DNA from 3 places in the Pantoea sp. X-Soil-TKNS-1280 genome. Region 1 is predicted to be linked to each of the others. Evidence: predicted binding sites of a transcription regulator. Region 1 holds the regulator's gene; each other region holds the start of a gene.
What was found. The regulator PurR, encoded in region 1, represses purine synthesis genes. The targets are predictions, from matches to a motif close to CANGCAAACGTTTGCNTG.
Positions count from the first base shown of each region.

Region 2: the regulator PurR is predicted to act here: its motif matches at 7,327-7,344, upstream of guaD (guanine deaminase).
Region 3: the regulator PurR is predicted to act here: its motif matches at 4,295-4,312, upstream of AC6I8X_RS01870 (NCS2 family permease).

Region 1 covers NZ_AP035962.1:1,880,690-1,891,486, reverse strand. The annotation lists gene AC6I8X_RS08880 (aldo/keto reductase) at 1-328, opposite strand, end outside; gene AC6I8X_RS08875 (DUF1289 domain-containing protein) at 401-640, opposite strand; gene eptA (phosphoethanolamine transferase EptA) at 871-2,508, shown strand; gene AC6I8X_RS08865 (TetR/AcrR family transcriptional regulator) at 2,548-3,144, shown strand; gene AC6I8X_RS08860 (alkene reductase) at 3,193-4,290, shown strand; gene gloA (lactoylglutathione lyase) at 4,387-4,794, shown strand; gene rnt (ribonuclease T) at 4,905-5,570, shown strand; gene AC6I8X_RS08845 (Grx4 family monothiol glutaredoxin) at 5,607-5,939, opposite strand; gene AC6I8X_RS08840 (C40 family peptidase) at 6,307-7,092, shown strand; gene cydH (cytochrome bd-I oxidase subunit CydH) at 7,148-7,237, opposite strand; gene purR (HTH-type transcriptional repressor PurR) at 7,523-8,548, shown strand; gene punR (DNA-binding transcriptional activator PunR) at 8,545-9,456, opposite strand; gene punC (purine nucleoside transporter PunC) at 9,566-10,774, shown strand.
Region 2 covers NZ_AP035962.1:2,164,064-2,174,860, forward strand. The annotation lists gene dcp (peptidyl-dipeptidase Dcp) at 1-1,189, opposite strand, end outside; gene xdhC (xanthine dehydrogenase accessory protein XdhC) at 1,264-2,046, opposite strand; gene xdhB (xanthine dehydrogenase molybdopterin binding subunit) at 2,024-4,399, opposite strand; gene xdhA (xanthine dehydrogenase small subunit) at 4,389-5,831, opposite strand; gene guaD (guanine deaminase) at 5,828-7,156, opposite strand; gene AC6I8X_RS10125 (Hok/Gef family protein) at 7,566-7,715, opposite strand; gene ydfG (bifunctional NADP-dependent 3-hydroxy acid dehydrogenase/3-hydroxypropionate dehydrogenase YdfG) at 8,140-8,886, shown strand; gene AC6I8X_RS10135 (YnfA family protein) at 8,914-9,243, opposite strand; gene AC6I8X_RS10140 (DUF1283 family protein) at 9,377-9,712, shown strand; gene AC6I8X_RS10145 (DUF1161 domain-containing protein) at 9,765-10,061, shown strand; gene AC6I8X_RS10150 (MDR family MFS transporter) at 10,095-10,797, opposite strand, start outside.
Region 3 covers NZ_AP035962.1:402,961-413,757, reverse strand. The annotation lists gene AC6I8X_RS01885 (CidA/LrgA family protein) at 1-45, opposite strand, end outside; gene AC6I8X_RS01880 (LysR family transcriptional regulator) at 152-1,054, shown strand; gene AC6I8X_RS01875 (Na+/H+ antiporter) at 1,070-2,719, opposite strand; gene AC6I8X_RS01870 (NCS2 family permease) at 2,856-4,205, opposite strand; gene AC6I8X_RS01865 (glutathione S-transferase family protein) at 4,414-5,079, opposite strand; gene soxR (redox-sensitive transcriptional activator SoxR) at 5,130-5,606, opposite strand; gene soxS (superoxide response transcriptional regulator SoxS) at 5,690-6,118, shown strand; gene AC6I8X_RS01850 (YjcB family protein) at 6,426-6,707, shown strand; gene AC6I8X_RS01845 (ATP-grasp fold amidoligase family protein) at 6,762-7,712, opposite strand; gene AC6I8X_RS01840 (oligosaccharide flippase family protein) at 7,721-8,977, opposite strand; gene AC6I8X_RS01835 (transposase) at 9,504-9,899, shown strand; gene AC6I8X_RS01830 (DMT family transporter) at 10,796-10,797, opposite strand, start outside.

The sequences.
Region 1 (10,797 bases):
CACTCTGCAAAATATGGCGGGTATCGGTGATGTAATGACCGATCTGGTGCTCCGGTTTAGCGCGCGTCGCGATGCCGCATTTGGTGACGATTTGCAGCTTTTCACGCAAACCCGGCGCCAGTTTCAGCGCTGCACCGAATGCGGCCTCACATTGGTAATCACCATAAATATCCGCGTGGTCAACCGTGGTGATGCCCAGCGCAAGATGATGCTCGATAAACTGCACGCACTGCTGTGGCGTCATGCCCCATTCCATCAGACGCCAGTAACCCATGATCAGCGGTGAAAATAGCGGTCCCTGCGGGGCAATTTGTTGCGGCTGTAACATCATAGCTCTCCGTTAAACGCAAATCCGAATGGATGAATCGGCAGTATAACGGAAAGTCACGCACAGCAACGGTCAGAACAGTGAGGGTTGTTGCGGTTCGTCTGGTTCTTCGGGTTTCTGACTGCGCTGCAGGCGTAACCAGCGCTGACGGCATAAACGCAACACATGGCGCTTTTGCGCATCACTGTATTTCATCCAGTCAAAACGCTCCTCGCGACTGCGCAGACAGCCACGACAATAACCACGAGCATCGCTCTGGCAAATCCCCCGACAGGGGCTGGGGACAGGAAAAAACTCAAGTTGCTCGGCCACATCCACTCCGGTACAGGCAAATTGCAGCATATTGATAACAGCTTAGTGACATTGTGCGCAGAGTAAACGCCAATTGCACGTATTCTGCACAATCAATTTTTCGCCAGCCAGCGAGTTACCGTTACTTACTAATCTGTCCCTGTGGACCCTGGGGGCGTTTAAGTTTGGTTAAGGTTTTCCTCATATTTTGTCTCTACTCTGGCGCGATTCTGTTCCATTGATGAGTTTTCATGAAATTCCCGAATAAGTTACAGTGTCACTCTGGCTGGTTTAATTTCAGCGCCGCGTTTTTCTTTGGTGTTGTGCTAAATGGCCTGTTTTTGCTGCGCGCATGGCAAATTATTCCCTACACACGGCTGCATGATTATCTGTTCGCCGCCAGTATTCCCGTGGTCCTGATCGCCGCGTTCTACTTTATTTTTACCCTGCTCGCCTGGCCGTTTATCCGTAAACCGCTATTGATACTGCTGGTGCTGACCAGCGCCGCCGCTAACTACTTTATGCACAGCTTCGGTACGGTTATCGATACCAACATGATTGAAAACGTGTTTGAGTCGAATGCCCAGGAAGCCGGTGCGCTGATCAGCCGCACATGGGTCATCTGGATGCTGCTGATGGGGATACTGCCTGCGGCGTTTATCACCAGCGTCCGTATCCGCTCAGGACAACGCTGGTGGTGGAGCCTGTTGCAGCGCCTGGCCGGTGCCCTCGGGGCGTTGTTGATAATCCTGCTGATGGCGGTGCTGTTTTATAAAGATTATGCCTCGCTGATCCGCAACAACAAAGGGCTGGTAAAAATGATCACCCCGGCCAATATCGTCAGCGGTACCGGCCATTATGTCGATCAGCGTTGGTTACAGGGCAGTCAGCAACTGGTGAAGATCGGCGAAGATGCCCATAAAGGCCCATTAATCGCCGCCGAACAGAAAAAAACGCTGGTGGTGTTGGTGGTGGGCGAAACCGGTCGCGCTGAAGACTTTTCCCTCGGCGGCTATGCGCGAGAAACCAATCCGCAGCTGAAGCAGCAGCAGGTGATCTACTATCCACAAACCAGCTCCTGCGGCACCGAAACCGCCGTTTCCGTGCCCTGCATGTTCTCGAATATGCCACGTGAGCAGTACGATGCCAATCTGGCCCACCATCAGGAAGGTCTGCTCGATGTGCTGGCCCATGCGGGGGTGAGCGTACTGTGGCGCGAGAATGACGGTGGCTGCAAAGGTGCCTGCGATCGTGTCCCGCATACTGATATGACCCTGTGGAACCTGCCACAATATTGTCATGACGGTTTTTGTCTTGATGATGTTCTGCTGCACAATCTGGACAACTACATTGGCAGCCTGCATAACGACGGCATTATCGTGCTACATCAGATGGGTAGCCACGGCCCGGCTTATTATCAGCGCTATCCGGCTGAATTCCGTCGTTTTACCCCAACCTGTGACAGCAATCAGATCCAGGATTGTGACCACCAGGCGCTGGTGAATACCTATGACAATTCGCTGCTGTACACCGACGATATGCTGAGCCGCACCATTGATAAACTCAAAGGTTTGAGCGATCGCTTCAATGTGGCGATGGTTTATCTTTCTGACCACGGTGAATCGCTGGGTGAACATGGCATGTATCTGCACGGTGCTCCCTATCTGTTTGCCCCCTCACAGCAAACTCATATCCCGTTGCTGATGTGGATGTCGCCGGGCTACGCTGCCACATACCATATTAATCAGGGGTGTTTACGTCAGCAGGCTGCCGATCAGCCGGTGTCACAGGACAATCTGTTTCATACTCTGCTCGGCATGTTTAACATCCAGACCCGCGAATATCAGCCGCAACTGGATATGATCAGATCGTGCCAGGCAGCCAGCTAAAGATTGCATTAGACCGATCGGTCTATTACTCTGCTGTCCATGAACAAGACTCTGCAACGCAACGAAACCCGTGAACATCTGCTCGCTACCGGCGAGCAGCTGTGTTTGCAACGCGGTTTTACCGGGATGGGCCTCAGCGAAATGCTGACGCTGGCGGAAGTGCCGAAAGGCTCGTTTTATCACTACTTCCGCTCGAAAGAAGCCTTCGGTGTGGCCCTGCTGGAGCGCTATTTTGTCCATCATTTGCAGATGATTGAGCAGCAACTCAATCAGCCTGATGCCACAGCACGAGAGCGTTTCCTGCAACACTTTCGTTCGGCGGAACGTTTATTTATCGAACAAGGCCATATCATGGGTTGTCTCGGGGTGAAGCTGTCCGCCGAGGTGTGCGACCTGTCAGAACCGATGCGGGATGCGTTGCAACATGGCGCAACGGCGGTGATTAATGCCTATGCCCGCTGTCTCAATGATGTGGCAGCGGAACAGGCGTTGTTGTATGGGCAAACCCCGCAACAGCTGGCACAACGTTGCTATCTTTTGTGGCTGGGTGCCAGCCTGCAAAGCAAGATCTCACGAGAGCCAGGCCCGATTAGTCTGGCGCTCGAAACCATTGAACAGTGGCTGACCAGCCACTGATTTTAAAAACCGCAGTTTCTAGACGACCGGTCTAATACAGGAGTCATCATGGCGAGTAAACAGCTGTTCTCCCCCCTGAAAGTGGGTGCGATTACCGTGCCTAACCGTGTTTTCATGGCGCCTCTGACGCGTCTGCGCAGCATTGAGCCAGGCGATATCCCCACCCCACTGATGGCCGAGTATTATCAGCAACGCGCCAGCGCCGGGTTGATCATCACGGAAGCGACCCAGATTTCTTTCCAGGCGAAAGGTTATGCCGGTGCGCCGGGGCTGCACACCCAGCAGCAAATCGCCGCGTGGAAAGTCATCAACGAGGCCATTCACGGCGCAGGCGGACACAGCGCGGTGCAACTGTGGCATACCGGGCGTATCTCCCATAATAGCGTGCAGCCAGATGGTCTGCCGCCGGTCGCCCCTTCTGCTCTGGCTGCCGGTACCCGTACCTCACTGCGTCACACCGATGGCACCGTGTACCGGGAAGATACCTCCGTACCGCGTGAACTCAGCGTGGCTGAAATTCAGCAGATCGTGGCGGATTTTGGTCAGGCTGCTGCCAACGCACGCGAAGCAGACTTTGATTTGCTGGAACTGCATTCGGCGCACGGTTATCTGATGCATCAGTTCCTCGCCCCTGGCTCCAACCAGCGTACAGACGAGTATGGCGGTTCGATTGCCAAACGTGGTCGCTTCGCGCTCGAAGTGGTGGATGCGGCGATTGCTAACTGGTCTGCCGATCGCATCGGTATCCGCATTTCACCGATTGGTGCTTTCCAGAATCTGGAAAATGGCGCGGATGAAGAAGCCGCCGCACTGTGGTACATCTCGGAATTAGGCAAACGTAAACTGGCTTATCTGCACCTGTCAGAGCCAGACTGGGCGGGTGGTCAGCCTTATAGCGACGCTTTCCGTGAGAAAGTACGCGCGTTGTTCCCTGGGGTGATCATCGGTGCGGGAGCCTATACCGTTGAAAAAGCGGATGACCTGATTCAGCGTGGCCTGATTGATGCCGTGGCTTTTGGTCGTGATTTTATCGCCAACCCGGATCTGGTGGCTCGCCTGCAACAGGATGCGCCGCTCAATCCGCAGCGTCCGGAAACCTTCTACGGTGGCGGTGCCGAAGGTTATACCGATTACCCGACGTTATAAGAAAGTTTGATTGCCGCACCGGATGTGCGGCAATGCTGTTTCTTCAGAGCGTTAACTCGCTATACTTAGCCTTTGTGCTTGTTAAAAGAGGATGTTATGCGTTTACTTCACACCATGTTACGCGTTGGCGATTTGCAGCGTTCCATCGATTTTTACACACGTGTGCTGGGCATGCGCTTGCTGCGTCAGAGCGAAAACACCGAATATAAGTACACCCTGGCTTTTGTTGGCTATACCGAAGAAAGCGAAGGTGCCGTGATTGAGCTGACCTATAACTGGGGCGTCGAGAGCTATGATCTCGGCAACGCCTACGGACACATTGCTCTGGGCGTCGATGATGTTGCGGCCACCTGTGACCGCATCCGCAATGTCGGTGGTAAAGTGACCCGAGAAGCTGGCCCGGTTAAAGGCGGCACCACGGTGATTGCGTTTGTCGAAGATCCGGATGGCTACAAAATCGAACTGATCGAAAACAAACACGCCGGACACGGCATCGGCAACTAAGCCTGCCTGCCAGCCTGGGTATTTACGGGCTGGCGCTCCTCTCTCCTGCTGCACCCTCCCGCAATTTTTGCCATAATGCGCGCTGCCCCATTTATTGCTATGAGATCCTGATGTCTGAATCGAACGACTTAAACGCTCTCCATCAACGCTTTCGCGGTTTTTATCCCGTGGTGATCGACGTCGAAACGGCCGGTTTTAATGCCAAAACCGATGCCCTGCTGGAAATTGCCGCCACCACACTCAAAATGGATGAAGACGGCTGGTTACATCGCGATGAAACGCTGCATTTTCACGTTGAACCCTTTGAAGGTGCGATTCTTAACCCGGATGCACTGGCGTTTACCGGGATTGATCCCAGCAACCCACTCCGTGGCGCAGTGAGCGAATATGAAGCGCTGCATGCAATTTTTAAGATGGTGCGTAAAGGCACAAAGGACAGTCACTGCAATCGCGCGATTATCGTGGCGCATAACGCCACCTTTGATCATGGCTTTCTTATGGCGGCAGCCGAACGTGCCGGTCTGAAGCGCAACCCATTCCATCCCTTTGCCACTTTTGATACCGCCGCATTAAGCGGCCTGGTGCTGGGTCAGACGGTGCTGGCAAAAGCCTGTAAAGCGGCAGGTATGGATTTCGATAGTACCCAGGCGCATTCTGCCTTGTATGACACTGAACAAACCGCGACGCTGTTTTGCGAGCTGGTCAATCGCTGGAAGCGCCTTGGCGGCTGGCCGGTCGCGTTCAGTGACGATGTATCGGAAGACGATGCAGAATGACCAAAAGAAAGGCCGACGATGCGTCGGCCTTTGCAATTATTCTGCTTCTTTATACTTCTCAGCAGTTTCTTTAATCAGCGGTTGCAGCTCACCACGCTGGAACATCTCCACGATGATGTCGCAACCACCGACCAGCTCGCCATCGACCCACAGCTGAGGGAACGTTGGCCAGTTGGCATATTTCGGCAATTCAGCACGGATATCCGGGTTTTGCAGGATATCAACATACGCGAAGCGCTCACCACAGGCAGACAGAGCCTGCACCGCCTGCGCAGAGAAACCGCAGCTTGGCAGTTTCGGCGAACCTTTCATATACAGCAGGATCGGGTTTTCTGCGATCTGGCGCTGAATTTTTTCAACAGTACTCATTTTTGCCTTCCTTAATTCCTCACTTCGTGTTTGTTTATTGTAGCGACTTCACCCCCGCACTGAAAACGGGATTTTGCTTCTCAGCGACCTTAATCGCCATGTTTGTTAAGTTCCAACGCCACAAATAACATTTTCATATCATTAGCAAGCATGAACCGATTAATAATTGGCAATAATTATGCTGCGTTAACCGGCTGAAATCGCTCATTTTTGCCCCAGATACCATCTGGTAACAGATTAATCGAAAAATGCCTTACCTTTTGGAAAAAAAGTGGATTAGAATCAATCCCGGCGCTGATCATTGATCAGATTTTTCTAACTTGCCGCAGGCTGTTTTATCGCAGACTGCTTAACCTGTAACCGGACTATGCGTTTACTTATTACGCTTTTTATGCTGGCTTTCGCCCAACTGTTTTTTAATGTGGCTTCTGCGTCACCGCATGCGCCCATCAATGCCAGTTTGCATAATGCAGAGAAAAAAAGTGCACGCGAAGATGAGCGCCGTAAACGACGCCCGGTCAAGACCAGCACCAAAAAATCACGCCTTACCAGCAGTGTTCATAAGTTAAGACTGAAGAAACCCACGAAAACCGAAACTGCGCTGCACAAAACCACCCGCAGAAAAACCCTGCTGAAGTCGCCGACCAAAAAATATGGTCATCAGCGCGTGGCGAAAGTCATATCTGAGCAGGATGACGCCAGCGACCTCACCACCATCAGGATGAGCAAATCACACCGTCAGCGCTATCAAAAGGCGCGTGAAACGGCGATGAACAAATTAATGGGTCAGATCGGTAAACCCTACCAGTGGGGCGGTACTTCACCGCATACCGGTTTCGATTGCAGTGGTCTGGTGTGGTATGCCTATAAAGACCTGGTGAAATACAAATTCCCCCGCACCGCTAACGAAATGTATCACCTGCGTGATGCGGCGCCGATTAAACGCGATATGCTGGAGAAAGGAGATTTGGTGTTCTTCCGCATTAACCATCGCGGTACCGCTGACCATGTAGGTGTTTACCTTGGCAACGGCAAGTTTATTCAGTCACCGCGTACCGGTAAAGATATTCAGATTAGCGCATTAGGTGAAGATTACTGGCAGAAGCATTATGTTGGTGCACGCCGCATGATGACACCGAAAACCATTCGCTAAGCGGTCACTGCGCAATAAAAAGCCGGACACTGAAATTTCAGGTCCGGCTTTTTTATTAATGAAGGATCGCGGTGAAGCTGAACACGATGATCATTAACAGCGCGCCAACGGTAGTACCCAGCGCCAGTTTCAGGTCTGTACTCATCACAACTCCTTAGTCACATTAATTGAAGGGTTAATGTAATTTTCGCACAGCCCCTGGCAAAAATCTCGTGTTATCCGCGTCAGCTTGCTAGAATCGCCGCCTTTCGTTGCGCAACAGATTTTGCGCACGCTGTGTTTGTGGCCTGTTAAAGTGATTTAGACTCAGAGTTAACGCCTTTTTCTTCGCCATTTGCCCCAAAATTTGGGGCGCAAAACCATTAGCAGACGCAAACGTTTAACAATATACTTATCAGTAAGTTGCGATAAGCCCGGGAGTACCATTTTCATGGCAACAATTAAAGATGTGGCGAAACGCGCCGGTGTCTCCACCACCACGGTTTCGCATGTCATCAACAAGACGCGTTTTGTCGCGGAAGAGACGCGTAACGCCGTATGGGAAGCGATCAAAGAACTGCACTACTCGCCCAGCGCCGTGGCGCGTAGCCTGAAGGTCAACCACACCAAAACACTGGGATTGCTCGCCACCTCCAGCGAAGCCCCCTATTTCGCGGAAATCATCGAAGCGGTGGAAAACCACTGTTTCGACCGCGGCTACACGCTGATTCTCGGCAATGCGCATAACGATCTGCAAAAGCAGCGTGCTTATCTCTCGATGATGGCGCAAAAGCGCGTCGACGGTTTATTGGTGATGTGTTCCGAATATCCCGACGACCTGCTCACCATGCTGGAAGAGAACCGCAATATCCCGATGGTGGTGATGGACTGGGGCGAGTCTCGCGGTGATTTCACCGATACCGTGCAGGATAACGCGTTCCAGGGCGGCTATCTTGCGGGACGTTACCTGATCGAACGTGGACATCGCGACATTGGTGCCATCCCCGGCCAGATGGAGCGCAATACTGGCGGCGGTCGTCATGCTGGTTTTATGCAGGCACTGCATGAAGCCGGTATTACCGTTCGTCCGGAATGGATTGTGCAGGGCGACTTCGAACCAGAATCCGGTTATCAGGCGATGCAGCAGATTCTCAACCAGAAACAACGTCCGACGGCGGTGTTCTGTGGCGGCGATATCATGGCGATGGGTGCGATTTGTGCCGCCGATGAAATGGGGCTACGTGTGCCACAGGATATTTCGGTGATTGGCTATGACAACGTGCGCAACGCCCGGTATTTCACCCCAGCGCTGACGACCGTTCATCAGCCGAAAGCGCAGCTGGGAGAAAAAGCACTGGAAATGCTGCTCGATCGCATCACCAGTAAACGCGAAGAGCCGCAGACCATCGAAGTGCAGCCAACATTGATTGAACGCCGCTCAGTCGCTGACGGTCCGTTCCGCGATTATCGCCGCTAAGCCACCGTTTCGCTCAACCACTCATGGTTGAGCGTTTCAGCATCGCCCAGATAATCCAGCAACCAGCTTAATGCCGGTGAAGCGCGTTGTTCCGACCAGCTGACACAACAGGGACTCTCCGGGAAAGGCGCAGGCAACGTCAGTTCGGTTAACTCGCCACTATCCAGCAGTGGCCGGGCTAAATGGCCCGGCACCATGCCCACGCACAAACCTGCCCGCAGGCAATCCATCCCGGTTTCCCACTCCGGTACCACCAGACGTCGCTGGTTATCCAGCGTCCAGGTCATCCGCCGCGGCAGCGCCCGCGACGTATCCTCCAGCACCAGCGAAGGCCACGTCCGTAAGGTTTCTTCATCCAGCTGGGTACTTTTTGTCAGGGGATGCCCGGGACTGACCACGCAACGCCAGTTCAGCGCGCCCATATCCTGAAAGGCGAAACGCCCACCGACCGGAATGGCCTGGGTGGCCCCAATCGCCACATCGACCCGTCCATCAGCCAGCGCATCCCAGACCCCGTTGAACACTTCATAGCTGATAATCAGCTCCATATCCGGGAAGTGACGGTAGAAATCCTTTACCAGTTGCCGGGTACGCTGCGGTTTAACGATACAATCAACCGCGATGCTCAACTGACCACGCCAGCCGTTAGCCAGTTGCTGGCACTGGCGTCGGGTTGCCAGCATTTTTTTGATAACACTCCGGCCTTCACGCACGAAATGCTCACCCGCTGCCGTCAATACCACTTCCCGGTGCTGCCTTTCAAACAAAGGCACGGCCAGCCAGGTTTCCAGCTGGCGTACCGTATAGCTGATGGCAGAAGGCACGCGATGCAACTCCTGCGCCGCTGCGCTAAAACTGCCGCTGCGAGCCACCGCATCCACCACTTCAAGCGCGTATTCAGACCACATAATTTTGCCTGCAAAATTTTTGATAGCACCTCGCAAATATTAGCGTTTCACAAAGACTGCCGCACCCTTTTACACTCCCCGGCGTTTAATTTGTCTAATGAGAATCACCATGTTGTCATCAAAAGGATTTTTGCCTTACCTTGCTTTGCTAAGCATGCTGGGCTTTCTTGCTACGGATATGTACCTGCCGGCCTTCGGTGCCATGCAGCAGGATTTTGCCACTGCCCCCGGCACCATCAGCGCCAGCCTGAGCCTGTTCCTCGGTGGATTTGCCTGTGCGCAGGTGTTCTGGGGTCCGTTGTCTGACCGCTTTGGTCGCAAACCCATTCTGCTGGCCGGATTAGTGATCTTCGCGCTGGGCTGTCTCGGCATGTTGTGGGTAACCGATGTGCGACTGATGCTGGCACTGCGTTTTGTCCAGGCGCTGGGTGTTTGCGCGGCGGCTGTCAGCTGGCAGGCGCTGGTGGTTGATCGCTATCCACAGGCGCAGGCGAACAAAGTTTTCGCCACCATTATGCCGCTGGTGGCGTTGTCACCGGCACTGGCCCCGTTGCTGGGAGCCTGGCTGATGGGCCATTTCCACTGGCGTAGCATTTTCCTGCTGCTGACGCTGGTCACGCTGGTGTTGCTGGTCGGTACCCTGCAACTGGCGAACCCCACCCGCACCCAGGCGGCACGCGCGCCACAGCCCGGATGGTTGACGTTACTGGCTTCAAAGGTCTACAGCGGCAATGTGCTGATTTATTCTGCCTGCTCCGCCAGCTTTTTCGCCTGGCTGACCGGTTCGCCTTTCATCCTCGCTGATGCCGGGCTTTCACCCGCCGATATTGGTCTGAGTTATGTACCGCAGACCATCGCCTTCCTCGTAGGTGGCTTTGGTTGCCGTGCCCTGTTGAATCGGTTCCAGAGCAAACAACTGCTGCCATGGTTGCTGGTGATTTACAGCCTGAGCATCGTCAGCCTGTTTGCTGTTGCCCAGCTTGCAACACCTGCGCTCTGGGCGCTGCTGCTGCCGTTCTGTGGCATGGCATTGGCCAATGGTGCTATCTATCCGATCGTGGTCGCCAGCGCACTGCTGCCTTTCCCTCAGGCCACCGGTAAAGCGGCATCCTTACAAAATCTGCTGCAGCTGGGATTGTGTTTTATCGCCAGCCTGCTGGTTTCCGCTGGCTTACAACAGGCATTGCACAGTACCAGCCTGGTCATGCTCGCGACTGTGGCGCTTGCCTGGGCTGGTTTCGGCTGGCAGCGTGCCGCTGTGGCAAACGCACAAAGTGATGTTGCTCACAACTCCCGTCCCTGCGAAGATAATCGCTAACGCAACGGCCTTAGTTAGCAAAC
Region 2 (10,797 bases), 280 kb from region 1:
GGACATCGGGATGATAAACCGGCAAATCATGACGCTCGCTAAAGCGAATGCCGAACAACTGGCTGGCTGACCAGAACACGCCTTTCTCCAGCACGTTTTCCAGCGCGAAGTACGGGCGAATCTGGCTCTCATCCAGCGCGTATTTGTCTTTACGTACCTGCTCAGCGTAGAAGCTCCAGTCCCAGGCGCGCAGCGGGAAACTATGGTGCGACTGTTCAATGGCCTGCTGAATCTCAGCCGCTTCCCGCTCGGCCCGTCCACGGGCGGCAGGCACGATATTGCGCATAAAACTCAACGCCGCTTCCGGAGTCTTCGCCATCTGGTCCTGCAAACCCCACTCGGCGTAGGTTTTGAAGCCAAGCAGACTGGCCCGCTGCGCGCGCAGCTGCGCCATACGCAGTACCAGCGCGCGGGTGTCGTTTTCGTCGCCCTGTTCACAACGCGTCAGCGATCGCTGGAACAACACTTCGCGGGTGGCCCGCACGCTTAACGCCTGCAGCACCGGTTGCTGGGTGGTGTTTTGCAATGGGATCAGCCATTCACCCGACAGACCGCGCGCCTCGGCCGCTGCTTTGGCATGCGCCAGTTCCTCATCGCTGAGTCCGGCCAGCGCCGCAGGACTGCTGACGGTATACGCCCCCGCTTTAGTCGCAGCCAGTAGCCGATTACCAAACTTCGTACCGAGCGTGGCCAGCTCCTGATTACAGGCGCGCAGCTGATCTTTGTCTGCGTCATTCAGGCTGGCACCCGCCAACTGAAAATGTTGCCAGACCACTTCCACCAGGCGCATCGCTTCAGCATCCGGGCATTGCGTACCGCGATGCTGATAAACGCTGTCGAGACGGGCAAACAGCTGGCTGTTCAGCGTGATTTCATCGTTCAGCGCCGTCAGCTGCGGAGTAATGATTTCATCCACTTCCTGTAGCAGTTCGCTGGTATTGGCGGAGGTCATGGCACCAAACACCAGATTGACACGGCTCAGCAGTTGCCCGCTGCGCTCCAGTGCTTCATAGGTGTTTTCAAAGGTGGCAGGTTCCGGATTGCTGGCGATCGCCGCGACCTGCTGACGTTTCTCTGCAATACCGGCTTCCAGCGCCGGGAGAAAGTCTGCTTCCTGAATAAGGTCAAACGGTGGGGTCTGGTACGGCAAGGTGCTGGCGGTGAAAAAAGGATTCGTTCTTGAATTCATTATCGCTCCTGACAATCAGCAACGCCGGAACAGGGCCCGGCGGGATGTCTCTATCCTGGCAGTTTCGCGCCGTCTCAACAACTCATCGTCTGACGCTGATAAACACTAATGATCTCTCCTGCCACCGCCACGGCAATTTCTGCTGGCAGCTTGCCCTTCACATCCGGTAAGCCGATCGGGCAACGCAGGCGGGCCAGGGTATCCGCTGCGATCCCTTTCCCCTCCAGCCGATAGCGAAAACGCTGCGCTTTGGTTTCCGAACCAATCACCCCGGCATAACAGAAATCGCCACGACGCAATATGGCTTCGCTCAGCGCCAGGTCGAGCGGATGATGATGGGTCATCACCACGAAATAGCTGCCCGGCCGCGCTTCGGCTACACAGTCCACCGGCTCCTCCAGCTGCCGCACCGAGACGCCATCCGGCACTGTGCGGAACTGCGCAGCACGGCTATCAATCCAGGTGATGTGACAGGGTAACGTTGACAGCAGTTGTACCAACGCCTGGCCGACATGCCCCGCACCGTAGACCTGGATTTCTGGCTGCTGCTGCATCAGCGGTTCAAACAAAATCGTCGCCATGCCGCCACAACACTGCCCCAGCCGCGCCCCCAACGCAAACTCCTCCGTATGCGGTGAACAGCGTTGCTGTTGCAGCATTTCTCGTGCCTGGGCGAGGCATTGATATTCCAGATGACCGCCGCCAATGGTGAGAAAGCTATCGCTGGCGGTGACCACCATTTTGCTGCCGCTGTCACGCGGCACCGAACCGCGCTCGCTGAGCACGGTCACCAGCACACAACTCTGCCGTTTTTCCCGCAGGCTATGCAGCACGCTAATCCAGTCGTGGTAGATCATCATCCGCTCCAGAGAGGCGCTGGACGCCCCAGAAAACCCGTTCCGGTGTGGCAGGCGCATCCAGCAGTGGATGCTGACGATAATCCGCCACGCTGGCGATCGCATCCTGCAACGCGCACCACACGGCAATCCCCAGCATAAAAGGCGGTTCGCCGACGGCTTTGGAGTGGAACACCGTCTGCTGTGGATTTTTGCGATTCTCCACCAGGGTGACGCGCAGATCCGCCGGGACATCGCTGATAGCCGGGATTTTGTAGCTGGCCGGTCCATCAGTCAGCAGTTTGCCCTGATCGTTCCACACCAGTTCCTCACAGGTCAGCCAGCCCATGCCCTGCACAAATCCCCCTTCCACCTGGCCGATATCAATCGCCGGATTCAGGGAAGCGCCCACGTCATGCAGGATATCGGCACGCAACAGGCGGTACTCGCCGGTGAAGGTATCCACCAGCACTTCGCAGCAGGCTGCGCCATAGGCGAAGTAATAAAACGGCGTGCCGCGACCGGCGTTGCGGTCGTAATGAATGCCCGGTACGCGATAGTAGCCGGTGGCAGAAAGTGGCACCTGATTCAGCCATGCCTGCTGGCAGACCTGGGCGAAGGTAAAATGCTCCTCTCCGACCCGGACGATGCCGTTGCTGAAATTCACCCGCTCCGGCCCGCACTGATGCAGTTTGCACAGCATTTCAGTTAAGCGATCGCGCAACGTCTGCGCCGCATCCTGGGCGGCTTTGCCGTTCAAATCGGCCCCACTGGAGGCGGCCGTCGGTGAGGTGTTGGGCACTTTACCGGTATCGGTGGCGGTGATCTGGATTTGGCTAATGTCGATTTGCAGCACTTCAGCGACGATCTGCGCCACTTTGGTATTCAGCCCCTGGCCCATTTCGGTGCCACCGTGGTTCAACTGCACCGTGCCGTCGGTGTAAATCAAAATCAACGCCCCGGCCTGATTGAGGAAGCTGGAGGTGAATGAGATACCAAATTTCACTGGCGTCAGCGCCAGCCCGCGTTTCATCACCCGATTGACCGCATTGAATGCCTGAATTTCGCTGCGTCGCGCCGCGTAGTCGCTACTGTTTTCCAGCTGCGCGGTGATCTCATCCAGCAGATTATCTTCCACCTGCTGGTGATAATGAGTGACGTTGCGATCCTGCTTACCGTAGTAGTTACGTTTGCGCAGTTCCAGCGGGTCGATCTGCAACTCACGCGCGATGTGGTCCATGATTTGCTCAATCGCCACCATGCCCTGCGGACCACCGAAGCCACGATAGGCGGTATTTGACGCGATGTTGGTACGACAGCGGTAACCAGTAATCAGCGCATCGCCGAGGTAATAAGCATTATCGGCATGGAACATGGCTCGATCGACTATCGATCCACTAAGATCGAGCGAATATCCACAATTTCCTGCCAGATCGATCTTCACCCCGCAGAAACGTCCTTCGTCATCGAAACCGACGTCGTAACGTACATAAAAGGGATGACGCTTGCCGGTGATACGCATGTCATCACGTCGGGCGAGACGCATTTTCGCTGCCCGCCGGGTCTGGCGCGCGGCAATCGCGCACAGGCAGGCCACCCCTGCTGCCTGCGTTTCTTTACCGCCAAAGCCCCCACCCATGCGGCGCATATCGATGGTGACATTGTTCATACTGATCCCCATCACTTCTGCCACCAGCTTCTGCACTTCGGTGGGGTTTTGTGTGGAGGAGAACACCTGCAAATTGGCATCCTCACCGGGGATCACCAGTGCCGTCTGGGTTTCGAGGTAAAAATGTTCCTGCCCGCCGATATGAAAGCTGCCCTGAATACGGTGTGGCGCGCGCGCCAATGCAGCATCGGCGTCACCGCGCTGATGGACATGAGGCTGCTGGACAAAATATCCCTGCTCCAGCGCCTCACAGACATCAAGGATCGCCGGTAACGGTTCATATTCGACGATAGCCGCAGCGACTCCGGCGCGTGCCGCTTCCGGGGACTCGGCGGCGACGGCGATCACCATCTGACCGAGATATTCCACTTTATCCTGCGCCAGCAGCGGGTCACCGGGTTCCAGCGGACCCACATCGTTGATGCCCGGCACATCACGCCAGGTCAAAACACTGACCACGCCTGGCACTGCGTAGCAGGGTTGCACATCGAGCCGGGTGATGCGCGCATGGGCGTGCGGGCTGAGTAACGGGCACAGGTGCAGCAAACCGGGCAGCTCTGGTTTGTCGTCGATATACATCGCTTCGCCGGAAACGTGTTTATCGGCGCTTTCATGCTTACGGCTGCGCCCGACGCCAGTCTGGATACCGGCGTCAAACTGCGTCTTTAACAGGGTTTCATTCAATTGCGGGCGGTTATGAGACATAGCGCGTTACCTCGGCAATGGTCAGCTCACCACTGGCCTGCGCGTAGTAGCGCCGCAACAGATTACGCGCTACTTGCAGGCGATAATCCGCGCTGGCGCGGAAGTCGCTCAGTGGCTGGAAATCATGGCTCAGGGCAGCACAGGCCGTTTCAATGGTGGCCAGATTAAAAGGCGCACCGGCGAGCGCAGCCTCGGCATGTAACGCTCGTTTCGGTGTCGCCGCCATGCCACCAAAGGCCATACGCACACGCTGCACCGTACCGTTTTCCAGTTGGATATTGATGGCGGCAAAGATGGCGGAAATATCGTCATCCAGGCGTTTTGACACCTTCCAGGCAACAAAATCAGGTGACACTGTCACACGAGGGATGATGATGGTACGGATAAACTCGCCCGGTTGTAACACCGTCTGGCGATAACCGGTGAAAAACTGATCGAGCTCCACTTCACGACAATGCTCCCCCTGCTGTAATTCCAGCCGGGCGCTAAGCGCCAGCAGCATTGGCGCGGCATCACCAATCGGTGAGGCATTACCGATATTGCCACCGAGCGTCCCCTGATTGCGGATTTGCAGTGAAGCGAAACGCTCCAGCATGGCACTGAATGCCGGAATGCGCGACGCCAGAAACTGATAACAATGATGCAGGGATGCCCCCGCGCCGAGACGCCAGCTTTCATCATCCTCAAGACAGGTCTTCAGCTCCGCTACTTGCTCCAGCGCGATTAACAGCGGGATACGCTGATACTGCTGGGTGATTTGTAAGCTGAGATCGGTGCCACCTGCCAGCAGACGCGCTTGTGGATGCTGCTGATACAGCGCCGCCAGTTGTGCCACCGTTTTGGGGACAAAACAGCGGCTATCATTGGCGTCCAGCACCTGCACTTCGTTGCTGACCAGCGCCTGTAAGCGCTGCACCAGACTGGCCTCGCTCTGGCTGAAGTTATCACTGGCTGGCTGTGCGCAGGCCTGCTGCGCCGCATCCATAATCGGTCGATAGCCGGTGCAGCGACACAGATTCCCCGCCAGGGCCTGCTCCGCCTGATGCCGGTCCCAGCCGTCACTGTTTTTCTGTAAGGTAAATAACGACATGACAAATCCCGGCGTGCAGTAGCCGCATTGTGAGCCGTGGCAATCAACCATCGCCTGCTGCACCGGGTGCAGATCGTTCCCCTGGCGCAGGTCTTCCACGGTGATCAACTGTTTTCCCTGCAAGCTGCTGACCAGCGTCAGGCAGCTGTTTACCGTTTCATAGCGGATACGGCCATCCACTACCTTGCCCAGCGTCACGGTACAGGCACCACAGTCGCCTGAGGCGCAGCCTTCTTTGGTGCCGCGTCGTTGCTGGTGATTACGCAGATAATTCAGCACGGTGAGATTGGGATCGAGGGCATGCTCGGTCACCAGACGGTTATTAAGCAGAAACTGAATCATGCAGCTTTCACCCCGCTTTCACGTTGCCAGACGGGCTGACCATTAACCCAGGTCTGGGCGATGTTGCGATCGTCACCCAGCGTCATCAGCACAAACAGTTTTTCCCAGATATCTTTGCTATTGGCATAGCGCAGTTGCTGTAAAGCTGATACGGCCGGGTCGAGTACCACGAAATCCGCCTCTTTACCGGGATTGAAATTGCCGATGGCATGATCAAGATCGAGCGCATGCGCCCCACCCAGCGTTGCGTGGTAGAAGGCTTCACAGGCGCTGAGTTTGTAGCGTTGCAGCTGGCCAACTTTATAGGCTTCGCCCAGCGTCTGGAGCAGATTGAAAGTGGTACCAGCGCCGACATCCGTGCCAATCCCCATACGCACCCCCTGTTGCCAGCAGCGTTTGATGTTAAATAATCCGCTGCCGAGAAACAGGTTGGAGGTTGGACAAAAGGCTATCGACGAATCGGTATCGTGCAGGCACTGCCATTCATGGTCTTCCAGATGCAGGCAGTGGGCAAACACGCTGCGTTTCCCGGTGAGGTGGTGTTGGTGATAGACATCAAGATAGCCTTCGTGCTCCGGGAATAACTCTTTCACCCAGGCAATTTCCTGCGGATTTTCGCTCAGGTGGGTATGCAGCCAGGTATCGGGAAATTCCGCCCGTAGCTGGCTCACTTTTTCCAGCAACTGAGGCGATGATGTAGGGGCAAAACGCGGGGTTAGCGCATAACTTAACCGCCCGCGATTGTGCCAGCGCTTAATCAGGTCACGGGTTTGCAGGTAGCTGGCCTGCGGCGTTTCCGTCAGATAAGCCGGTGCGTTGCGATCCATCATCACCTTTCCGGCGATCAGGCGCATATTGAGTTGCTCCGCCGCGCTGAATAAGGCATCGACCGATTGTGGATGCACCGTTCCGAACACCAACGCGGTAGTAGTGCCATTCGCCAGCAGCTGGTGCAGAAAAAATGCCGACATCTGCGCGGCGTGGTCAGGGCAGTGATACTGGCTTTCTACCGGAAAAGTGTATTGATTCAACCATTCCAGCAACTGCTCACCAAATGCGCCGATCATCTCGGTCTGTGGATAATGGATATGGGTGTCGATAAAACCCGGCACGATCAGTTTGCCACGCAGGTCGGTCAGGTTGGCGAGATTGATCTGTGTCTGCGCAGTTTCCCAGCTTTCCAGGCTGACGACTTTGCCGTCGCGCAGCGTCAGTACCCCATCTTCGAGGTAACGTGCCTGATCGGCAATGGTGTCAGGCTGGCTAGCCAGGCCGGTAAAGTCAAAAAAGCTGGCCCGCAGCGTGGTTTCGGATGCAAAAGGCATAAAATGTTCCTTAATTGAGAAAGCACCCGGCTTTCTCTTTGTTATGGCAGGTGACGGCCTTTTATGTAGATTGCAAACAACATGCCAACGCAGATTTTTGTTTTTATCATAATTTACAATGAGTTGTGTTTGATTTCGTGTTTTTGTGTTGCGAACTCCAGGCAACCGAATGCGCAACCGGTTGCCTGGAGTCGCAATCGGTTGCGATTTAACAACTGGTATTTTTGGTGCGATTGGCGTGAGAATGACGTGTGTCATCGTGGTGCAAGCCTGCGCCATCATTGTGCATGACACGTTCGGTCATTGTTTGTTATCGGCAGAACACCAGGCTTGAATTTAAAGAAAGGATTGGGTGCATTGAGGTTAGCAGCAACAACGAGTGGCGGGGATTACTCCCCGCCGGTTGCTCTTACCTGGGTTCGTAATCCATGACAGCAGCAACCTCCATGTAGCCGGTGCGGATTCGTACCTCGCAAAGGTCTTTCCTCGTTACCAATATGGCGGCTATAACCGCCCCTAATAGGATGGTGGCGATCAGGATCGCCTTATGCTGCTTCATGGTTGCTTCTCCTTGCCTTTCAGCACGTAAGAGGCTACCTTTATGTTGTCGAGCATGAAGGGGCCTCGGGTTGATTTAATCTTAATCACTCGGGGCTTTTCTTCTTCCTGCCTTTGACAAATGCTTCAGGCAGAAAGCCTCAAGCACCCGCCGCGATTCTAAGCCAACCCTCTGACTTAACCAAAGTTTTTAGATACCCCGCTTCGGAAATACGTACTTTTATCTCAATTTTGCGATCCGGGCCCGACATGCTTATGGTTTATGATGTTTATGGTTCATGACCCGGAGAGCCAGGTTGTCGTGCTGAATACGGTGCTGACAATTCAGTTTTGCCTCCTGTATACCCCTTTAGATTTTGAGGTGGATTAATTTAATTTAAATCAATAGATTAATCATGACGTGCAATTATTTAAGGAACAGTGAGATGATTATTTTTGTTACCGGCGCGACCGCCGGTTTTGGTCAAAGTATCACCCGCCGCTTCATTGCTACCGGTCATAAAGTGATCGCCAGCGGACGCCGCGCTGAGCGCCTGCAAGCACTGAAAGACGAGCTGGGCGACAATCTGTATACCGTTCAGCTGGACGTGCGTAACCGCGCGGCAATCGAGGAGGCTATCGCCGCCCTGCCTGCCGAATGGCGCAATATTGATGTGCTGGTTAACAATGCCGGTCTGGCGTTAGGCGTAGAGCCAGCACACAAGGCCAATATTGAAGACTGGGAAAATATGATCGACACCAACAACAAAGGTTTGGTGTATATGACGCGCGCGTTGCTGCCAGCCATGGTGGAACGCAACGTCGGTCATATTATCAATATCGGCTCCATTGCCGGTAGCTGGCCGTACTTAGGGGGCAACGTTTATGGTGCGACTAAAGCCTTCGTGCGTCAGTTCAGCCTGAATCTGCGTACCGATTTGCACGGCACCGCACTGCGTGTGACGGATATCGAACCAGGACTGGTAGGCGGTACCGAGTTTTCCAATGTCCGTTTTAAAGGCGACGACGGCAAAGCGGATAAAGTGTATGAAGGCACCACCGCACTGACAGCCGAAGATGTCACCGAAGCGGTGTATTGGGTCGCGACGCTGCCGAAGCACGTCAATATCAATACGCTGGAGATGATGCCGGTGACACAAACACTGGCCGGTCTGAAGGTTCATAAAGAATAAATCGTCGCGGCGCGATTTATCGCGTCGCTACGCTTCACTACCCCAGCCAGCCACAATAATCAGCATGCCACTTAAGGCTATCAGGCCCCCTGCCCAGTCCCACGGGCTGAGTTTTACCCCATCAACCACCCGCAGCCAAATTAGCGCCGTCATCACATACACACCACCGTAGGCGGCATAGACGCGCCCACTCGCCGCCGGGTGTAACGTCAGCAACCAGACAAATAGCATCAGGCTGGCCGCAGCCGGTAGCAGCAGCCATGCCGTCGCCCCCTTCTTCAGCCACAGCCACGGCAGAAAGCAGCCAACAATTTCCGCGATGGCAGTGAAAAAAAACAACAGTGCGGTTTTCACCAGCATAAAAAGTCTCTCAAAAGTCTCAACGAATGCCTCACCGCTGGTGAGTAAAGAAGCAGCGATGATATACTAGCGACCATTGTTGTTACAGCCACCATCGCGGCTGTGCTGGCGTTAACTGAAGGAAAAGATGATGAAAAAACTGTTTCCCGCACTACTGGCTGCGGTACTGACCTCCAGCGTACTGCTGGCTGCCCCTATGGCTTCCGCGCAGACTGATAAGCTGATCATTGAAAACGGCAACAGCGCTGCCAGCAATGAGGCGGCACGTCAGAGTAAGGAACAATGGAATGACACCCGCAACCTGCGCAACAAGGTCAACACCCGCGTCGAGAAAGAGTTCGATAAGGCTGACAAAGCGTTTGATACCCGCGACTCCTGTGAAAAAAGCTATAACGTCAACGCCTACTGGGAACCTAATACCCTGCGCTGTCTGGATCGTCGCACCGGTCGCCCGGTCGCACCATAAGCCGCTGATGCTGCTATAGTCATCAAGGGAATAAAAACCAAAGGAGTGTGTGATGAATAAACGTGTAGCCGTTGTATTGTTGTCCCTGCTGGCATTGCCGATGCTGGCACAGGCCTCCTGTGAAAGCGTAAAAGCAGATATCAGCAAAAAAATCATCAGTAACGGCGTAGCCGAGTCAGATTTTACCCTGGATATCGTCGCGAACGATCAGGCCGATCAGGCAGGTGGCCAGGTTGTGGGCCATTGCGAAAACGACAGTCAGAAAATTGTCTACAAAAAGCTGAACCACGACGCTGACAGCAACGAACCCAATGCTGCGGGCAGCTCACAGGACTCATCTTCACAGTAAACATACCCTGTAGCGGCGCGGCTTTGCACGCCGCTACTCATTCTCCGGCCGCTGATGCGGCATCAGCCACGCAATCCACAGTGTCAGGCTGGCAATCAGCAGCGCCACCACAAACACCCAATGCAACGAACTGGCGATCTGGGCTATCCACTCCTGCAATGTGCCGTATGGCAATGCCTGGCGGCTATCATGCGACATGATTTTTTGCATCGGATCGCTGGCCTGCGGCAGCCGTAGCATCAGGTTATAATTCAGCACCGCCCCCATCAGCGCCGTCCCAATCGCCGAACCCAGCATCCTGCTAAACATAATCGACGCGGTACAGATACCGCGAATCTCGTAATGCGCATGGTTTTGTACCGAAACCAGGAAGGTGGTGCTGGTCATCCCCATGCCCGTGCCGATGACAAAAGCGGTGAGTCCAGCCTGCAAAATGCTGCTGTCGGCGCGCAACAGCAGCAGCAACGCACTACCGGCAATTAATAATAGCGCCCCCAACTGGGCGGTAAAGCGGTAAGAGGTCATCAGCATCAGACGCCCACTCAGGGTGCTGGCGAGTGGCCAGCCAATCGACATCATCGCCAGCGCACTGCCCGCCTGTAACGGTGTGCCACCGGTAATGCCCTGAATCCAGGTGGGCAGGAAAGCGCTGATCCCCATCATCGCTGCCCCGATAATCAGATTGCCCGCATTGCCCGCCACAATTAACCGGCTGCGCCAGATGGCCAGCGGGAAC
Region 3 (10,797 bases), 1.5 Mb from region 1:
ACGCTGCAGGATGTCCGTTCTGCGCGGACTCAATGCGAACGCCATTTTCCCCTCTCCCCGGTAAATAAATCAGGCGTTCAGTATAAATCGCAGACAGAGTGTGAAAAAAATGAATTAATATTATTCAATCTATGCCAATAAGGAATACTTTATGGACGTCCGCGCTCTGCGCTACTTTACCGAAGTGGTGCGCCAGCAAAGTTTCACCCGCGCTGCGCAGAAGCTTTACGTCACCCAACCGACCATCAGCAAAATGCTGCGCCAGTTGGAAGAAGAACTGGGCTGCACGCTGCTGCTGCGCGACGGGCGCAAACTGCACCTTACCGATAGCGGCCAGGCGGTGTATCAGCGTGGACTGGCGATTTTGCAGGAGTTCCATCAGCTGGAAGCTGAAATTGGTGACATCAACCAGCTGAAGACCGGCGAGCTGCGCCTTGGCATTCCGCCGATGGTCGGGATGCAGATTGCCGGTTCCATCTCGGCGTTTCGCCGCCGCTATCCGGGTGTTGAGCTGAAGATCGCCGAATTTGGTGGTCTGACTGTGCAGCAGGCCGTGCTGGATGGCAGCCTCGATATCGCGCTGACCGCACTGCCGGTTGACCCCGATCTCCCTCTCAATACGCTGGAATTGATGCACCATCCCTTGTGTGTACTGCTGCCCCGCACCGCGCCCTGGCTCAATCGTACCCACCTTGGCTTAGGCGAGCTGGCGGAACATCCGCTGCTGATTTTCAACGAAGAGTTTTCCCTGAATCGGCAGCTGATGAAGGCGTTTCATCGCCTGGGGCTGGCCCCGAATATCGCGGTGCGCAGTGGGCAGTGGGATTTTCTGGCGGCGATGGTACAGGCAGAAATGGGGCTGGCGATTCTGCCGGAGCCGATTTGTCAGCGTCTGGATAAACAATCGTTACTGTGGCTACCGCTGGAATCGGAGCTGAAGTGGAGCCTGGGATTGATCTGGCGGGAAGGCAGCTATTTGTCGCGCAGTGCCCAGGCGTGGATTGCCTGCTGCCGTGAGCACTGGCCGGATAATGCACCGCGCATCTCAGTGTGATGCGCGGCCCCTCCGTTACTCCTCTTTCTCGATCAGCAGGGCTTCCAGCAGGTCGAGATCGCGCAGCAATTTCTGCATGGTTTCATTGGAGATTTGCTGGGTCGCGCGCAGATGGTACACCTCGGCGCGTTCTGCCCTGATAGCCGTGAGACGGAAGCGGCGTTCCAGATTTTCGGCAAACAGCGCCTGCTCCAGCTCGTCTTTACCGACGACGCGACGGCGCAGGTTACCAATCACCCGCAGGCTCACCTCTTTCAACAGCTCCGGGTCGATGTTCTCTTCAGTGTCTTTTTCCAGCCGTTCTTCCATCTTATGCAGGCTATCAATCGCCACTGTCGCCATCGCGGCACGCGCGCTTTGCACCTCGCGACGATGCCCCGCTTTGTCGGTACCTTCAATACCACGCAGCAAGAGCGGCAGCACTACCACACCCACCAGCAGCGAGAACAGAATCACACCCGTGGCGAGAAACACCAGCTCGTAACGCGCCGGGAAGGCATCGCCATTGGTGAGAAACAGTGGAATTGACAGCACACCGGCGAGGGTGATCGCACCGCGTACCCCGGCGAAAGAGGCAATCAGCAGCTCACGCAGCGAGTAGCTGGCAAACTCCAGCGGCTTTTTCTTCAGGAAACGCTGACTGCCGCGTTTCATCAGCCACAGCCAGCCAAAACGCACCACCATCAGCGCGCCATACACCAGCACAATATCGGTGAACAGCATCCACAGCTGGACATTGGGATCAGCATTCGCCTGGGCTACCGAGGCTTCGAGGATGTCCGGCAATTGCAGGCCCAGCATCAGGAACACCATGCCGTTAAACACGAACTCCAGCATCTGCCAGACGCTGTTGGCACGCAGACGCATCGCCAGCGGAGCCTGGCGGATAATGCCGGAACGGGTGATGGTCATACCCGCCGCCACCGCCGCGAGGATGCCCGACACACCGAGATGTTCAGCAATCAGATATGAGGCAAACGGCAGCAACAGCAGCAACACGGTCTGGGTCGCCGGGTCATCACCACTCCAGCGGCTCAGCAGACGCAGCGAACGGCCATACAGCCAGCAGACTGCGACACCCGCCACCAGGCCGCCCACCGCCACTTTGAGGAACTCAACGCTGGCTCCGCCCCAGGTGAACACCATGGTGCCCATCGCCACGGCGACAGCAAATTTCAGTGACACCAAGCCGGATGCATCGTTCATCAGGGCTTCGCCCTGCACAATCGACATAATTTTCTTCGGGATTCGCCCTTCACCGACGATACCGGAGAGCGCCACCGCATCGGTGGGTGACAGTACCGCCGCCAGGGCGAAGGCCGGAATCAGCGGGATGCCCGGCACCAGCCAGTAAATCAGGTAACCGATCCCGACGACGGTGATCAGCACCAGCACCAGAGCCAGGCCGATGATCTCGCGCCCGTGGTGCAGGAATTCGTTGATCGGCGTTTTCCAGCCGTCGGCGAACAGCAAGGGCGGAATGAACAGCACCAGAAACAGTTCGGGATCAAAATCGACATGCAGACCAAAGGTGGGCCAGGCGAGCATCGCACCGGCAGCAATCTGCACCAGCGGCAGCGGGATTTGAAAAGGCAAAATACGTGCCGCGACGCCGGAGAGCGACACCACCAGCGTCATGATGAGAATAGTAAAGAAGATTTCCATGCTTTCCTTAGGCGAATCGTAATCGTTAAAGCGATGTTGCGCTGGAAAGTGTAAAACAAAATGCCGCACGACAGGAAAACCCGACGTGCGGCACAGCAAGGAAAGATAATAATTCGGACTTCAGGAGATTTTCAGATCAGATGGCCCAGCCACCGGCGTAGAAAGCCACCAGCGCCACAGCAATCACCACGGTGCCGAAATTCAGTTTACGCCACTCACCGGCAAACAGGCGACCAATCACCAGCGCAGCAAAGCCAAGCATGATACCGGTGACGATGTTGCAGGTCAGCACGATAAACACCGCCGTCAGCAGGCCGGACATGGCATCAACAAAATCGTTGAAATCGATCTTCGCCACGTTGCTCAGCATTAGCAAACCCACGTACATCAGCGCGGGCGCGGTGGCGTAAGCAGGAACCAGATACGCCAGCGGCGACATAAACAGAATCACCAGGAACAGCAGGCCAACCACAATCGCCGTCAGACCGGTTTTGCCACCCGCCGCCGTCCCCGCCGCCGATTCGATGTACACCGCTGCCGGAGATGCACCTACCAGGCCGGCAAACAAGCTGCTGACCGAGTCGGTGGTCAGCGCACGACCGCCGTTAATGATCTGCCCGTCTTTATCCAGCAAATTGGCCTGCCCGGCCACCGCGCGAATGGTGCCAGTGGCATCAAACACGGCGGTCATTACCAGCGCCAGCACCGTTGGCAACACTGCCGGTTTCAGCGCGCCCATGATGTCGAGGCTAAACACCAGCGACTGGCCGCTGGCATCTTTCAGGCTCGGCATGGCAAACAGCCCCTGGTACTTCACCGCCGGGTCGAAAATCAATCCGACAATCGAGATCCCGACAATGGTCAGCAGGATGCCGCCCGGTACACGGCGTTTTTCCAGACCGAAGATGGCTGCCAGCCCGACCAGCGCCATGATCACCGGAAAGGAGGCGAAGTGCCCCAGCTCTACCGGCAAGCCCGCCGCCGGATTTTTCACCACCAGGCCAATGCTATCGGCAGCGATCAGCAGCAGAAACAGGCCGATACCGATGCCCGTGCCATGCGCGACACCCATCGGCAGGTTACGCAGAATCCACGCACGAATGCCGGTGGCAGAGATCACGGTAAACAGCAGCCCCATCAGGAACACCGCCCCAAGGGCAACTGGCACACTGATATGCTGCCCCAGCACCAGGCTGAAGGCGGTGAAGGCGGTCAGCGAGATAGCGCAACCGATAGCCATGGGCAGGTTGGCCCACAGCCCCATCAGGATGGAACCGAAGCTTGCCACCAGGCAGGTCGCGACGAAGACCGCCGTCGGAGAAAAGCCTGCTTTACCGAGCATACCCGGCACCACAATGACGGAATAAACCATTGCCAGGAAGGTGGTTAACCCTGCCAGCACTTCCTGACGCACGCTGCTACCGCGTGCTGAAATAGTAAACCAGGCGTCCAGTTTTCCACTGGCCGGGCGAGAATCGCCAGACATAATTAATCCTCTGCATTTTTTGTGTTGTGAGTGGCCGCACGGCTACCGTTTGCCCGCCGTCCTGGTGCACGTCTCTCTGGTGAAGAAACAAAGCAAACGTTTACGTAGCCGCGTATTTCTGGTCGTAAAAGGGGAAACTCAGAAAAAAGGCAAACGATTATCCGGTGAATGACCGGCGATTTTCAACTGATAATCTGGCATAACGGATTTAACCGCTGAAATTTATCGGGCCGCCCTGCTCCAGCGCCCGCTGCCAGGCTGCCCGCTGTTCCATCCCTTCCAGCCAGCGCAGACTGGCGGGCATATCGCGCAGACCGGTGCGCGCGCGCATCGCCAGCAATGGGAAACTCATCTGGATATCGGCGATGGTGAAACGATGACCGGCAAAGTAAGGATGCTGGCTGAGATGTTGCTCAATCACGCCGCCATGCAGCGCCAGCTGCTTGTTCAGCCAGGCTTTCTGGATACCCGCACTGAGCGCCCTGCCCGCCGGACGTAGCAGCCAGGGCACCGGCTTTTTGCCCAACTGGCCGAGCACCAGTTTCATCACCAGCAACGGCATCAGCGATCCCTCGGCGTAATGCAGCCAGTAGCGGGCCTGAATCTGCGCATCCTCATCGGCAGGTTTCAGCCGATACTCGGCGTCATATTTTTCTGCCAGATATTCGAGGATGGCCCCGGACTCCGCCACTACCCGATTGCCATCGGTGATCACCGGGGATTTGCCCAGCGGATGGACTTTTTTCAGCGACTCCGGTGCCAGCAAGGTGCCTTCACGTTGGTAGCGCTTGATTTGATAAGGCACCGATAACTCTTCCAGCAGCCACAGCACCCGATGTGAACGGGAATTTTCAAGATGGTGAACGGTGATCATCATGGCTTCCTGACCAATGGATTGACCCGGCAAGTATAGATGATGGCGTCTCAGCGTTTCTGCTCGTCCTGTTGCGGATCGAGTAACACAGCGCCCGACCCCTGCTCTGCCAAACGGTCACCGGGGTTGCGCAACGGACAATCGCGCATCGACAGACAACCGCAACCAATACACCCGTCGAGATCGTTACGCAGCCGCGTAAGTGTTTCGATGCGTTTATCCAGCTCCTCGCGCCAGTGCTGGGTCAGCGCATCCCATTCCTGGGTAGACATACGTTTGTTGGCGGGTACATGCATCAGGCTATCGCTTACCGTGGCGAGAGGAATGCCGATACGTTGCGCGATTTTAATGATCGCTACGCGACGCAGCACATCGCGGCTGTAACGCCGCTGATTGCCGTTATTGCGCGTGCTGGAGATCAATCCTTTGGTCTCATAAAAGTGCAGCGCCGAGACGGCCACGCCGCTGCGTTTCGCGACTTCGCCCGGCGTCAACACCGGCTTCGGGTAGTTGCGTTCTTTTTTCATTTGGCTCTTTACCTCAAGTTAACTTGAGGAATTATACTCGCTCCCCATTGAAACTTCGAATCTCTACTCAGAAGGATGTGGTTATGATGCAAGAGGAAATCATTCATTCACTGACGCACTGGATCGATCAGAATCTGGATAAAACCCTGTCAATTGATGAAGTAGCGGCCAAATCAGGTTATTCCAAATGGCACCTGCAACGTATGTTCCGTACCGTGACGAAACAAACATTGGGCGGCTATATCCGCGAACGGCGTTTAACGCTGGCAGCAGAAGCGCTGCGCCAGACGCAACGCCCGGTATTTGATATCGCGATGCAGTACGGCTATGACTCGCAACAAACTTTTTCCCGCGTGTTTCGTCGTCAGTTCTCGCAAACACCGACTGCCTATCGCCACACCATGCGTCGTCAGGCGATGATCCAGCGTCCACGCCTGGTGAGCTTTGATTGCAACGAAAACCTGGCCAGCTTTACCCAGCGAACCACCGGCGAGTGCTGCCCGATCCGCTAATCCTGTCTGCGCGCCCCCCTGCGGGCGCACCCTGCCTGTCAGGCGCGCGATAAATCGCGCCGCTACCCACCCGTGCAATTATTTGCACATTCCGCATAAATGCCGCATCTAACTTCGATAAAATTTTTTCTACCATACCAGGTATAAATTTTGTTCAAAATTTCAAATCGAGTGATATAATGTGACCCAAGTCACAAAATAATGCGTAATACGACGGCCTGAAGGGCCTCCCTGACCTTCCTTCTTTGCCGCCAGTGATGTCCGATGAATGTCAGGGATGTTACTGATTCATAGAGGTTCGTTGCAGATGGCTACTTTAACCACCAGTCTTATCGTTATGCGCTGGGAATTGCTGAGCGCAATAATGATGTTTTTCGCCAGCACCCTGAAAATTCGTTTTCGTCAGAACAGCCACCATGTGATGGCGCTGATGTGCGGCGGAATCGGCCTGGGCATGTCCTGCTGGTTTGTCACCGGCCTGCTGGGAATCACCCTGAGCATGGAAAATCTGCATAACTTTATGGAAATCACCAAAAACGCCTTCGTCGAGGTGATGAGTCAGACCCCTGCCGATTGGCCAATGCCCTGATTTCCACCAATAAAAAACCCCGCATCGCGGGGTTTTTTATTTTGCTGTGTGATTTCAAATTTTCTTCAACACGGCCGGGATATTGACATCCCCCACCGCACCGCCCGGCGTCTTCGCACCGAGACGGTCCTGAATCCACATATCACCCATCATCTGATTAAGCCCACGATCCAGTCCGGTAACCATCCCAGCGCCAGGCGTAAAAGTCAGCTCGCCAAAGTAAACCTGCTGTTCGTGGATATACCAGTCAACACGAACATAATCGAAGTCACTCGCCAGTTTCTTACTTAACGCTAAGGCATGTTGCAGTGCTGCCAACTGCGACGAGATATCCAATCCGGTATCACGGATTTTATGATAGGCCTCATTCAAGTTATTCACATAAAAATTCATTGATATCAGTGGATTGCATCGATTATAAATCACCTGCAACACAAACTCGAAGTTGCCATCGCGTTTATTAAACATATGGAACTTATAATCAACCGGCGCGGTTTTGCCATCACCAATGTATTTCTCCACCAGAATGCGCGGCTTGATGTAACGGTAATGAATCTCACGCGCCTCATCGGCATAGTCTTTTTTCAGCCAGCGCTGGCAGTTGCTGATGATCTGCTGCTTTTTCAGCGCATCCGGTTCTTCCAGCAGGATTTCCACCATATTGGAGCCGTGATTCGGCTTGATCACCGTGTTCTTCCAGCTCGGCAGCGTATGTAGGGAATGCGGATCGCTGGTTTCATACAGCAATGGAATCAAATATTCACTGCCGACCTTCTCGGCAACGTAGTCACGTACCGAATATTTATCCGACAGGCGCCCATAATTCTGGTAATCGCCATAAACAAACTTACGGTACAGGATCTTCTCGTTAAATACTTTCGGTTCGCGCAGATTGGGTAATCGCCTGAATTTACGAAAGTAAAAAATCCGATCCTGATAAGCCCAGGGCATTTTCCTGATGAAATACCGCACACTTTTTCTCAGTTCATCTTTCAACTTAAGCATATCTGACCTCATTTGTAGGTTTTGTAGTTGAGTGAGGAAACCTGAATCTTGTAAATGACGCCGTTTCTGAAGAAGTAATTCATTACGGTGAGGGACAGAAGTTCCGTCAGGAAAACGCTCCAGGCAGCGCCCATAATGCCGTACCCCTGGATCAGCCACCACGACATCGGAAGGCCGATGGCGACCAGGCAGAGAATTTTCCTGAGCAGATAATTAAATCCACCCTCTTTAACGATATAGCGGTACGCGACGGTCCCCATCGCCGAGAAACTGGAGGCTATCGACAGCAACGTAATGAGACTTCCTGACTGCGTGTAATCGTGACCATATAAAGCAATGATTATTTTTTCACCATATAAGGCGATGATGAATAACAGAATCAGTGAGACACCCAACACATACCCATTCAGACGCGCCGTAAGCTTAATTGCCGCTTCGCCGCGCTCTCTGAATATTTCCGAAAAGCTGGAAGTGATGATGGCCAGTGGAATAAAGGTCCACGAAGCCGAAATGGTATTGGCCGCAGCGAACAACCCCAGATCGCGTGCTGAAGCGATACCAACCAGAAACATCTGCGCGGTTTTCACCTGTACCGAAATAAAGATGCTGGAGATCGCCAATGGCAGGCCGGCATACAGCAGATAACGCAGATAAGGGCCACGTTTCACGCGCGACGGTGATTGCTCCTGGTTCTCGCGGTAAAAGTTGTAGCGCTTGATGGCGTAGGGAACCAGCGTCACGGCCACGATCGACAGGGTCAGCCATAACGGGCTCAGCCGGAACCAGGCAATGCCGAAACTTAGCGCGAAGCCGAGGAGCAGACCGACAGAGTTCGCAATGGTATTGAGACGTGAAGCCAGGCGCGCATTGTTATACACGCTGAAGGTGTCCTGGGTGACAAATACCGAGGCGATGAACGAGGCCAGCGCAAACGCAAGGAAGTTTTCCTGCATGTTGTACCAGACCCAAATCAACACCGGCAGCGAGGTCAGCACCAATAACGCTAACCGTAACGTACGTGCCACGTTCATCAGCCGTACGCCTTTTGGCGCACTCTTGCTGATGGTTTTGAACAGTATCGTTTCGGTGCCAAACATCGCTACGGTCTGCACCATAGAGAAAAGTGAGGTCGAAAACGCCATTTGACCAAACACCGTTGGGCCAAAGGATTTTGCCACGTAGGAGGTAACAAATATGACGCCAAAAACAGAGACGATCTTCTCAGACATCATCCAGGCGGCATTTGACATTACGCTTAATTTCATCAACTCGTCCTTAGTATTACTTACTGCTACTGCAAGCGGTACAACGTCCTTGAAAAGAATTAAACAAGTCTTAGTGGGCCTGACTTAAATTAATAACTTCAGACCATGCTGGTCCGAAAAATGAGACTCGCATCAGGATTCAGAGAATGAATTCAGGAAAATTCCGATTAAATCCGGCGCGAAACCCTGCGGATGTAAACGATTTCAGTCTCAATTTCGACTAAAAGCTTACTGGCACATCCTGTCACTTTTGCAAGCAGGTCATGCTGATTTTCCAATGAATGTAGAATTTTTCCGCAGTTGGGATGAAATAAATCTATATCAAAAACCCAATACCAGGAAGGTGTTCAACGGCAATCAGAATAAAATAAGACTTATCCCATGATGATATTTATTACAAATAACTTAATTTAATCCTCGCAATTCTAATCGCGCACTTTAATACTGCATTAATAGTGTTTTTGCAGTACCAGATATTAATACAGTAATTCTCATCCACTAATTGATAAGAAAGGTAATAGCATTTATGAGAAAGTCACGATATAGCGAAGAGCAAATCACAAATGCCATTAAAGCTTCTGAAACGGGAGTGAAAGTCAGGGAGATTTGTGAGGAGCTTGGCATTTCCGAGGCCACTTTCTATAGCTGGAAGAAAAAGTTCTCCGGACTCTCTTCCGAAGAAGGTAGAAAAATCAAAGAACTGGAGGACAAGCTCCAGATACTCACCCGCGAACTACAGGCACTCAGTTCTGATAAGGAGATGCTGCAAAGCGTACTGAAAAACTTCTTCACCACCAATGAAAAGCGCCAGGCGGTTAACTTTCTGCAAACCACCTTCGACATTGGAACCCGTCGCAGCTGCCGTTTGCTGGATATTAGCCGTAGCGTTTATCACTATCCCTCAGGTACAGATAATCGCTAACACTATCGCGGCCGTTGTAATTTGATTTAATGCTGGGATTTGTTCTTACCAGAAGAGATGAAGGTCATTTAATTCAGTGTTCGTAACATAACAATTCGCACCATGCTTTCCTGATGAGTTTCATCAGGGAATTGCTTCTTTTTTTGCGGTAAAATTGATTCACATCAGCAAAAGTCTCGCTATTCAAGCTATTTACGCCCGACCCAATCTCATTACGGTGAGATTGGGGCTTTCATTATTACTTAATCAACATTAATGCTCTGCACTGAATGCAGACTATTCTGTTTAGCATTGATGAACAACCCCTGTGAAATCCTTCTCACCATACTCTTTTTTAAACTGGATCTGCGCCAGAATCTGGCGATCACCCCCTTCCACTGCCAAAGAACTATTCGTGCTTTCAATGCCAGGAATTATCCTGAAGAGAAACGTTATCAATACTAAACAATAAAGTGATCCCCCCTGCCTGTAGCATTAATATCACCTCACTATTCATCGTTAAACTTAAACAGTTTCCCGCACAGCGATGGCGAAAGAATCTCAACGAATCTGCAACGCCTTAAGGAAATGATGGTTCCGGCAGCACAATATCAGTGCCAAAAGGCGCTAAAAAGCCCCAGATGACTGCGGGTTTTACCCCTGGTTCGCACGCGCGGGTACGCTCACCAACCCTTTTACCGGGTAAATACAGCCAGCATCAGGACAAATTTCAACCTGATATCAGGGTACGGATATGCCATTTAAATGTAGAAATGGCCACACAGAGACGGGAGATTGTTATAAGACGCGGTTTTTTTAGCGCAGAAATGGCAAACAGAGAGGATTTCGGGCTGGTCTTATTCTTAAAAATGCTGGTATTTCAGGATACCAGCATCGGAGCCGGCATCCTCATATGCTT